DNA from 3 places in the Pseudoalteromonas sp. GB56 genome. Region 2 is predicted to be linked to each of the others. Evidence: predicted binding sites of a transcription regulator. Region 2 holds the regulator's gene; each other region holds the start of a gene.
What was found. The regulator sigma-54, encoded in region 2, starts transcription at its own class of promoters, with help from an activator protein. The targets are predictions, from matches to a motif close to GTTGGCACGNNNNTNGNNT.

Region 1 (3,287 bases), 210 kb from region 2:
CCTAAAGAACGCGCCGCTGCAGTAAACTCTCGCAACTGCGCAGCACTGCCAAGCCAGTTGAGTGGTTCTGAATACTCGCGTGTTAAAGAATGCGCTAACGCTTCTCCACTGAGCCCGGTCAAACGTGCCACACCTTCGAGCCCTAAGTCAGTGAAACTCTCAAAGTAAGCACCAAATTGTTGCTTTAACACCTCCAAGACTTTATGGATCGTGAGTTTGCTAGGGCTAAATGGAATCGCCCAGTAACTTCCCTCATGGCGCGCTCCTTCCGGAGGGCTATCAAACCAGTTTTTAGGGATATACAGCACGGCGCCATTCTCAGCGATAAAAGGGTCATGAATAGCGAGTTTCTGACAAAGTGGAATAATCTCAGCCGCAGTTTTGCTGCTGTTGATAATAACTGGCACACCCGCATTTTCTAATTTTGTTAGCAGTTCCTGTGCTTCATCACATCGGTAAGTAGTGTGGTCAAGTAAGGTGCCATCGAGGTCAGTGAAAATAACCGGCAGGGTATTACCCTGTGCAGGTAAGGCATTGTGATAAGCCGTGATAGTGCGCTGCGCGTCTAATTCAAAGACGACTTCACACATATTTGGCAGTTTACACAAACTATGACGGGTTAAACGCTCAAAATAACTAATAAAGTCAGCAACCTGCTCCTTGCTCATTGTTTGCGACGTGGTACCTACTTTTTCAATTAGCTTTTGCTCTTGTTGCCAGCGCCACGCAAGTACAGTGTCGAAACTCGGTGCTTTGAGCATGATGCGGATATCTGCACGATTAAACACATTTTGATACTCGTTGGCCAAGCACGAATTAACGCATCGACGCCAGCACCCTTGAGCATCTTGTTCTTGCTCTAATTGATTGATAGGTTGTTCTAGTGCGCTATTGCCTTGCGCAGGAGTGCTAACGCACCACCCTTCCAGAATAAAAATATCGATTGGTTTGGTATGTTGTTGCCACAATTCAGCACTAGCTCTGTCATCATACGCTTTATCAAATCGGGGGATTGCAACAGGAGACTTCCCCTGCTCCACTTTATCCAAAACCTGTTGTAACAGCCGGATATCGTGCGTGCCGGGAACGCCTCGCGTGGCAAATAAAGGGTGAATCTCTTTTGCTAATGCCGCTCTTTTTGCTTTGGGGTAATAAAAATCATCAATTGAACATGCACAGGCATTGAACTCAGTCTCACTACTTATATATTGAGCTAGAAATTCTGCCAACGTGCTTTTACCAGACCCTTGCGCACCATTAATAGTCACAAACAAGGCGTTGCCTTTTTGTTTATTCGCCAGTAATTGCTTGGCTAATGACTCAAAATACTGTGCAATTTGCTGAGCATAGTGAGACCCCAACTTGTGTCGCATTAAAAATGCATTGATGTCCATCATTTGACACCCCTTCTCATAGCGCTCCTAGTAACAAAGCTTAGTGCATTAGCTAGGCCAAAAAATTAAATTCAATAAAAACATAGTGTTAATATTTAAAGCAAATCTTGTTGCACTAAAGTAGTGCAAATTTAAACCCGCTATGCCCCAATGTATAAAATTAAAACAAAGCCCTTTCCACCATAGCTAAACCTTTTACTTGCAACTATGATTGGACTGCTGTTTCTAAAATGGTTGTAAACGTATTTCTGAATTCTTATGGAGAAGATTTATGAAAAAAGCATTACTCGCACTGAGTATTTGTTTGTCTACAAATGGGCTGGCACAAACGCAATATGCTGACGCTATTTATGTCGATGGGGACATCATTACAGTCAATGATAAACAACCGTCTGTTGAAGCTCTTGCTGTCAAAGACGGTGTTATTCTTGCGGTAGGCTCTAAGGCGGACATATTGGCGTTAAAAGGTGAGAATACTGATATTGTCGACTTAGCAGGCAATACGCTTATCCCGGGTTTTATTGATGGTCATGGCCACGTTTTTAATACCGGTATACAAGCGCTTTCTGCCAATCTCCTCGCGCCCCCTGATGGTGACGTCACCTCTATTTCCGATGTTCAAGATACATTGAGAAAGTGGGCGAAATTGCCCAACAATAGTGGCCTTGGAGCTATTTTGGGTTTTGGTTATGATGACTCACAACTCAAAGAGCTGCGCCACCCCACTCGTCATGAACTAGATGCCGTTGCCAAAGACATTCCTGTCATCATCATCCATCAATCTGGTCACCTTGCTAGTGTCAATACTAAAGCACTTGAGTTAGCAGGTTTAACGGCTAACAGTGAGGATCCTGATGGCGGTAAAATTCGCCGTGAAAACGATGGTAAAACCCCGAATGGCGTGCTTGAAGAAACGGCCTTCTTCAGGTTACTTACCCCACTCTTTTCAAAGCTTAACGCACAAGATAACGAAGTCATTTTCAACGCTGGTATCGGATTGTACTCCCGCTTTGGCTATACCACTGCACAAGAAGGGCGCGCATCTAATGAAGCTGTTACCACAATGTATAATGCAGCTATGAAAAGTAAGTTGCTGATTGATGTTGCTGCTTATCCAGATATCCAAATAGCTCAAGACAGCTTAAAACCACCTTATTATTCAAAAGAGTACATGAATGGATTTAGGGTGGCCGGGGCCAAACTCAACCTAGATGGTTCACCACAAGGAAAAACAGCATGGCTTACTAAACCCTATTTAGTTCCCCCCGAAGGTCTTGATTCTACTTACTCAGGCTACCCGAGTCTGACTGATAAAAAGGCGGCCGAATACATCGAGCTTGCACACAAGAATGGTTGGCAATTGCTCACCCATGTCAATGGTGACGCTGCAATCGACCAACTTATCGAAGGTATTAAAACCAGCGAAGCAAAACACGGTAAGCCAGATCGTGGATTTGTTGCAATTCATGGACAAACCACACGAAAAGACCAAGTCAAAGCGTTTAAAGAGCTCGGTATTTTCCCATCGTTCTTCCCTATGCATACATACTATTGGGGAGATTGGCATATGGATTCAGTGCTCGGTGGCGAACGTGCGCAAAATATCTCACCGACTGGCTGGGCGAGAGAGTTGGATATGATTTTCACTTCACACCATGACTCACCGGTGGCACTTCCGAATTCAATGCGGGTGTATTCAGCAACGGTGAACCGTGTGAGCCGTACTGGTAGAGAAATTGGCCCTGAGCAACGAGTGTCTGCGCTAGAAGGGTTGAAAGCGCAAACCATTTGGGCTGCGACTCAGTATAAAGAAGAAGCGAGAAAAGGTTCACTGGAACCAGGCAAGCTCGCAGATATGGTTGTCTTGTCTGGCAACCCCTTGACTATAGACCC
Region 2 (3,287 bases):
GCAAAGCGACAGACTTACCTGAACCAGAGCGACCACTGACAATAATCAATTCCACTTTAATTCCCTTAAACTTCCTGTGACTAAATTAGGCCACAAATAGCTGATAGAGCTCCTGATCTGTGGTGACTGTTCTCAGCTGTTTGCACAATTGCTTGTCTTTAAGTCTATCAGCAATTTGCGCTAAGGTCTTGAGGTGTTGATCACACTGATTATCTGGTACGAGCAGTGCGACAAAAATATCAACAGGACGATTATCTATGGCATCAAAGTTAATGGCTTCGCGGTTGGTGACTATGATGGCAATGGTTTGTTCAATGCCTTCCAATCGACCGTGAGGAATTGCGACGCCTTTCCCAAAGCCAGTACTGCCGAGCTTCTCTCGCGCCAAAAGCGCATCGAGAATGGTTTGCTCGTTTAAATGCGGTGCGTGTTGATGAGCGACCTGTGCTAGGTACTCCAACATTCTTTTTTTGCTATTAAAAAGGACCGCAGCTTTGCTGCAGTCCTTGGAGAAAAGATGTTCTAAGCTCATTTTAGTGTCGAGATAATTTCTCTTTATGTTTAATTACTTGGCGATCCAATTTATCAATTAGGCCATCAATCGCCGCATACATATCTTGGTGCTCTGCGGTGGCAAATAATTCGCCGCCATTTACGTGAAGTGTTGCTTCTGCTTTTTGTGTGAGTTTCTCTATATCAAGGATGACATGCACATTATTAATATGGTCAAAATGACGCTCAAGTTTTGCAAATTTACTATTCACATAGTTACGAAGAGAGTCTGTGATTTCTACATGACGACCGGTAAGATTCAATTGCATAAGCATTTTCCTTCTTGTCTAACGTCTATATCAAGCTTTTACGTTGATTTGACGGTGGTATGGCTAACGATTCACGATATTTCGCAATCGTTCGTCGAGCCACTTTGATTCCTTGCTCTGCGAGTATATCGGCTATTTTGCTGTCGCTTAATGGCTTGGCAACATTTTCCGCCGCTACTAGCTTCTTGATTAATGCTCGAATCGCTGTGGATGAGCATTCACCTCCATTTTCGGTGTTCACATGGCTGGAGAAGAAATACTTCAACTCAAAAATCCCACGTGGCGTATGCATATATTTTTGGGTCGTTACACGAGAAATTGTCGACTCGTGCATCTCAACCATTTCGGCCACGTCATTGAGGACCATTGGTTTCATCGCTTCTTCGCCATGTTCAAAGAATGCCTGTTGTTGTTGAACAATGCAATTAGTTACTTTGAGTAAGGTATCGTTGCGTTGTTCCAGGCTCTTTATAAACCATTTAGCCTCTTGTAAGTGAGAGCGTATAAACTGGCTGTCACTTTGTGATTTACAGCTACGGCCTAATGATGCGTAATGATCATTAACTCGTATCTTCGGCATGCTGTCAGGATTTAACTCGACCAGCCAACGCCCTTTAACCTTCTTAACGGATACATCAGGAATCACGTATTCTGACTCTTCGCGCACAATAGTTGCGGCAGGTTTCGGACTCAAACTGTGTATCAGCGTCATCACCTCTTTTAACTGAGCTTCTTTAAGCTTAGTCTTTTTCATTAAGGTGCGATAGTCACGGTTACCTAGCAAATCAATGTAATTACAAATTACCTCTTTCGTTTCACTAAGCCAAGGGGTTTGAGGTGAAAATTGATTGAGTTGGATCAATAAGCATTCCTGTAGTGAACGCGCACCAATTCCAACAGGATCAAAGAGTTGTATTCTTTTTAGGACAGCTTCAATTTCATCTAGTTCGATTTCTACGTCTTGCTCCTCGTGATTTAAACTCTCGAGCAAATCTTCAGTAGAAACGGTTAGTAAGCCATTGTCGTCGATTGCTTCAATAATGGCTGTCGCAATCGCTTCATCGACTGGGCTAAATGGGGTGAGTTGCAGTTGCCACATCAAATAATCGTGCAGTGTCTCGGTGGTTTCACCTTGGTAGACAAACTCATCATCAGGCATTGGACCTGCTGAAGCTACGGGAGCTGCACTGATATATTCATCCCAAGATACATCCATGGGTAATTCATCACTGATCGAGTCGTTGTTTAATGCGTCAGAACTTTCTATTTGGTCGCTGCTTTGTGATTCAACATCGACTTTGTCTTCACCGTTTTGTAGGCGTTCGTTATCGTTCTTATCACTCGCGTTGTCAGCGTAATTTTCTTCTTCGACTTCTAAGAGTGGGTTAGCGTCAAGTGCTTCTTGAATTTCTTGTTGAAGATCCAAAGTACTGAGCTGCAACAAGCGAATAGCTTGCTGCAATTGTGGGGTCATTGTTAATTGCTGGCCTAAGCGCAGCTGTAATGATTGCCTCATGTACTCTAACAATCCTTTTGTTGTTATAGCCTAAATTGCTCACCTAAATAAACATCACGAACGGTTTGATCGGCGAGCACTTGTTGTGGTGTGCCTGACGCAATCAATTCACCGTGAGAGACGATATAAGCGGTTTCGCATACATCTAAGGTTTCACGCACATTGTGGTCGGTGATAAGTACACCGATGCCACGGTTTCGCAGGTGCTCAATGATTTTCTTTATATCTAACACCGAAATAGGGTCTACACCAGCAAAAGGTTCATCTAAAAGGATAAATTTGGGGTTTGCGGCTAAAGCGCGAGCAATTTCAACGCGACGGCGCTCACCACCTGATAATGCCATTCCAAATGAATCGCGAATATGCTGGATATTAAATTCGTCCAACAAGCTTTCTAATTGTTCCTCTCGGCCTGCTTTGTTTAGGTCCTTGCGCGTCTCTAAAATCGCCATCAGGTTCTGATAAACGGTGAGTTTTCGAAATATCGAAGACTCTTGCGGTAAATAGCCTATGCCCAGCCGCGCACGAGAGTGCATTGGCAGCAATGTGATGTCTTGATCGTCTATGCTGATCATGCCTTTGTCACTGGGTACCAGACCCACAATCATGTAGAAGGTCGTGGTTTTACCTGCGCCGTTTGGGCCCAATAAACCAACAATGCTGCCAGCTTTAACTTCCAGTCCTACGTCTTTTACAACTTCACGACCTTTGTAGCTTTTTGCTAATTTTTGCGCCTTCAATGTGGTCATGGTTGTTCCTTTTCCTCAGGCTTTTCTTCGCTCTGTGGTGTCAAAGTCGTGCGTACTCGTGTACTTGAATTTTTGTCTTTCTCGGCGCTGATGGTCTGTTTATCTATATCATAGCTGATAGTTTCAGCGATGATCTGTTGATCAGCCATTTCAATTTTTGCGTCACCTTTGATTTGTAAAATTTGCGTGGCAACGTCGTAG
Region 3 (3,287 bases), 510 kb from region 2:
ATCAACAGAAACGAGTAAGCCAACAAGGCTTCTTTGCAATCTTCCTCTTCGGCTGCATCTACAAGGGTATGAAATACCCCAGCGTTATTATCGAGGTTTTTAAAATAGAGGTTATCGGATAGCGCCTTCATAAAACGAATTTTGCGGTTTTTGAATTTCGTCCACTCCTTGAATACAAAACTTCCAAATACCCCCATGCCGATACCAAACGTGATCAAATGTTTTTTTGTCACTTCCACTTCTTGATCTTGCCAACCAAACCAAAAAGCTAAAAAAGAGGCGAGCAACACGATAGACGCGCCGAGCTTGGTCACCAGCACCACCGCGCCACCGATCGCAGCAGAGCCACCGATAACCACCTTGTCGATGGGGCGCATACGTACTTCGCTGTTTGGAAATAACATTTCTAAGTCTGCTTTCGGCACATTTTGAAATAACTTGATGATGGTCGAGCCGGGCGTGAACCCCAAAGGCGTTTTTCGTTTGTTGGCAAAGTGCGTTTCATCTTTAAAAGTGATGTAGATAGCAACGCGATCATAGTTGGTAAATTGCACCTGCTTTTTACGAAGACCCCAAAAACTGCGTATCGTTTCTGTTTTTTGCGATTCCCCGCGACGATAGAACACCACCTCTTCGAAATCATCGAAGGTGACTTCAAGACGAACCTTAAACAAGGATTCCTCACTCAGCGCATGTTGTAAGTCTTGGTCTGTCACCTTTTCAAAATTGGCAGAATCCAGTAACGCAGCAAACTCTTTGGCAAACTGGTTCTTACTCTGTGCCTGCTGCGCTTGTGACGCAGTTAATAACGTGCGGGTATCGCGTTGAGGATCAAATGCGGCGTAGTTATCTTTTAGGCTTTCTAATTGTTGGTGGTACTCATAATGAATGCGATTAACCAGCAGTGAGCAAAACGAGGCAAATTCTTCTTTATTAACATGAACAGGAAGCACCTCGGTACACATACTAATGATGTCTTTTTTACGAAAAGGGATAAAGCGGTCACCAGACATGGATGTTTTCAAATTCGGTATTCATGCGTGCCATCTTAGCGCAAAGCACTCAAAACGCGTACGTTCATGGCCAATTTTATTTATAGAGCCGTAAAGCTAACAATCATGACTCCGCGATCGTTCAGCCCGATAGAGTTATGCATTTAGACTGATTTAACTCGGTGCACAAGCATAAAATATGCACCACCAAGGTGCATGCAGGGGTTTATCACTATCAGATAAAATTCCTAACTTCATCAATTAATAATCTGATAAATAAAAAGTTTTTTATTTTTTTCGGTCAAAAATCAGACATTGGCACATGCTTTGCGAAAGAGAGCGAGTAACACAGCGCTAAAATTAACAGGAATGAAACGATGAAAAAAAATAACTTAGCGAAAGTCATTGCCTTGGCGGCTTTGACGCTTACTCCTTTAGCGAGCCAAGCAGAAGTCACGGCCAACATTGCAGCCAGCTCAAATTATTACTGGCGTGGTATCACCCAGTCAGCAGATAAAGCGGCAGTATCAGGTGGCATCGATTTTTCTTCTGAGAGCGGCTTCTATGCGGGGACTTGGTTATCAAATATCGATTTTGGGGATGAAGCAAGTACTAGCTATGAACTTGACCTATACGGTGGTTTCGCTGGCTCTGCTGGTGATATGGGCTATGACGTGGGTTACATCTATTACGCGTACCCAGACGCTGCTGGCGACATCGGCTTTGGCGAAGTCTACGGTTCAGTCAGCTGGGAGTGGCTAAGTGCGGGTGCAAGCTATCTGCTTAACGCCGAAGATGATGCCACCAGTGAAGAAGACATGCTTTATCTTGAGCTTAATGCCAGCTTCACCATCTTAAACGACACTGAGCTTGCCTTACACCTAGGCCACTCTAGTGGCGATACCGTTGAAGAATGGTACGGTGAAGATGACAGCTATTTGGACTATGGCGTCAGCATTAGCAAATCAGGCTTTACATTCGGTCTATTGCAAACTGACTTAGACGCGGATGACGATTTAAAAGCGTATGTTTCGTACAGCTTAGACTTCGAGCTATAACCTCTCGCTCGACGTTGAACCTTCTTATTGTTGCTGCAAAACCAGGGCCGAAAGGCCCTTTATCTTTTTGCCGCTGTTAAGGGACTGAATGCCCTTTCGAGGCTTCCCAAATTCGATACCATTGCTCACGAGTTAGTGCCAACTGTTGCGCGTCAACAGCACTTTGCACGCGTTCGATATTACCTGTTCCCAGTACCACAGCTGGATTACTCGGGTGTTTCAACAACCATGCGTATACCACTTGGTCCATGCTCGCAGCACCAATCTCTTGAGCAATTGTGGTTAAACATTGCTGTAATCGACGTGCTTTTTCATCGTCTTGTGCGAATAAGCGTCCACCAGCAAGCGGCGACCACAACATTGGGTTTTGGCGTAATTGCTGACACTGATCTAAGGTGCCATCATCCAACGCCTGCATGTTGTATGGTGAAAATTCGATTTGATTGGTCACCAAAGGGAAATCAAGACGTGATTGCAATAAGGCTAGCTGACTAGTGGTAAAATTAGACACGCCAAAGTGCAACACATCTCCTTGCTCTTTCAGTTTCGTGAAAGCGTGTGCCACTTCGTCAGCGTCCATCAAATAATCTGGGCGGTGAATTAATAAACAATCAAGTCTATCAGTGCCAAAATTTCGCAACGATTGCTGTGCACTGGCTATAATGTGTTCGTGCGTTGAATTGTAGTGATTAACATGGCCTGGAACCGCCTTCTCACCTTGCTGTAACACAATACCACACTTAGTGATTATCTTAATTTTCTCACGGATTTCAGGCTGTAACTTAAGCACTTTGCCGAAAGCTTCTTCACACTGATATTGGCCATAGATATCCGCGTGATCAGTGTCTGTGATCCCAAGCTCGATGCATTGTTGTAAGAAAGAAAGGCTTTCTTGATCGGAACGTTGCCAATCCAGCATTCGCCAAAAACCCATGACCAAAGGAGAAATGATTCGTGTAGTCATACTTTGCATCCTAAACATTTTTTGCCACTATAACACGGCCCATCCAATGCACTTCAAGGACGTACCTACATTGCCAAGCTTTTACATGCTTTTATTACTTATTTTCGCCCATTGGCAACAGTCGGTTCTCCCAGAACAGCTCGAAAACAACCAAGTAAGTGCGAACACACCTGAACATTGCGCACAACTTATCACCCAACCTACCAAGATCAGCGCAGCTCCAGTGCCCGAACATTTTAGCGTATTAAGCTGGAATATTTACAAGGCCAGCCA

Region 1: the regulator sigma-54 is predicted to act here: its motif matches at 1,558-1,576, upstream of ACH19P_RS04540 (HAD-IIB family hydrolase).
Region 3: the regulator sigma-54 is predicted to act here: its motif matches at 1,307-1,325, upstream of ACH19P_RS01110 (TorF family putative porin).

Annotation. Positions count from the first base shown of each region.
Region 1 is NZ_JBPCHK010000001.1:950,163-953,449, reverse strand. It holds gene ACH19P_RS04540 (HAD-IIB family hydrolase) at 1-1,397, opposite strand, end outside; gene ACH19P_RS04535 (amidohydrolase) at 1,666-3,287, shown strand, end outside.
Region 2 is NZ_JBPCHK010000001.1:736,987-740,273, forward strand. It holds gene rapZ (RNase adapter RapZ) at 1-55, opposite strand, end outside; gene ptsN (PTS IIA-like nitrogen regulatory protein PtsN) at 86-532, opposite strand; gene hpf (ribosome hibernation promoting factor) at 534-821, opposite strand; gene ACH19P_RS03475 (RNA polymerase factor sigma-54) at 847-2,337, opposite strand; gene lptB (LPS export ABC transporter ATP-binding protein) at 2,361-3,086, opposite strand; gene lptA (lipopolysaccharide transport periplasmic protein LptA) at 3,083-3,287, opposite strand, start outside.
Region 3 is NZ_JBPCHK010000001.1:224,527-227,813, forward strand. It holds gene ACH19P_RS01105 (TMEM143 family protein) at 1-1,013, opposite strand, end outside; gene ACH19P_RS01110 (TorF family putative porin) at 1,370-2,050, shown strand; gene ACH19P_RS01115 (aldo/keto reductase) at 2,127-3,014, opposite strand; gene ACH19P_RS01120 (endonuclease/exonuclease/phosphatase family protein) at 3,100-3,287, shown strand, end outside.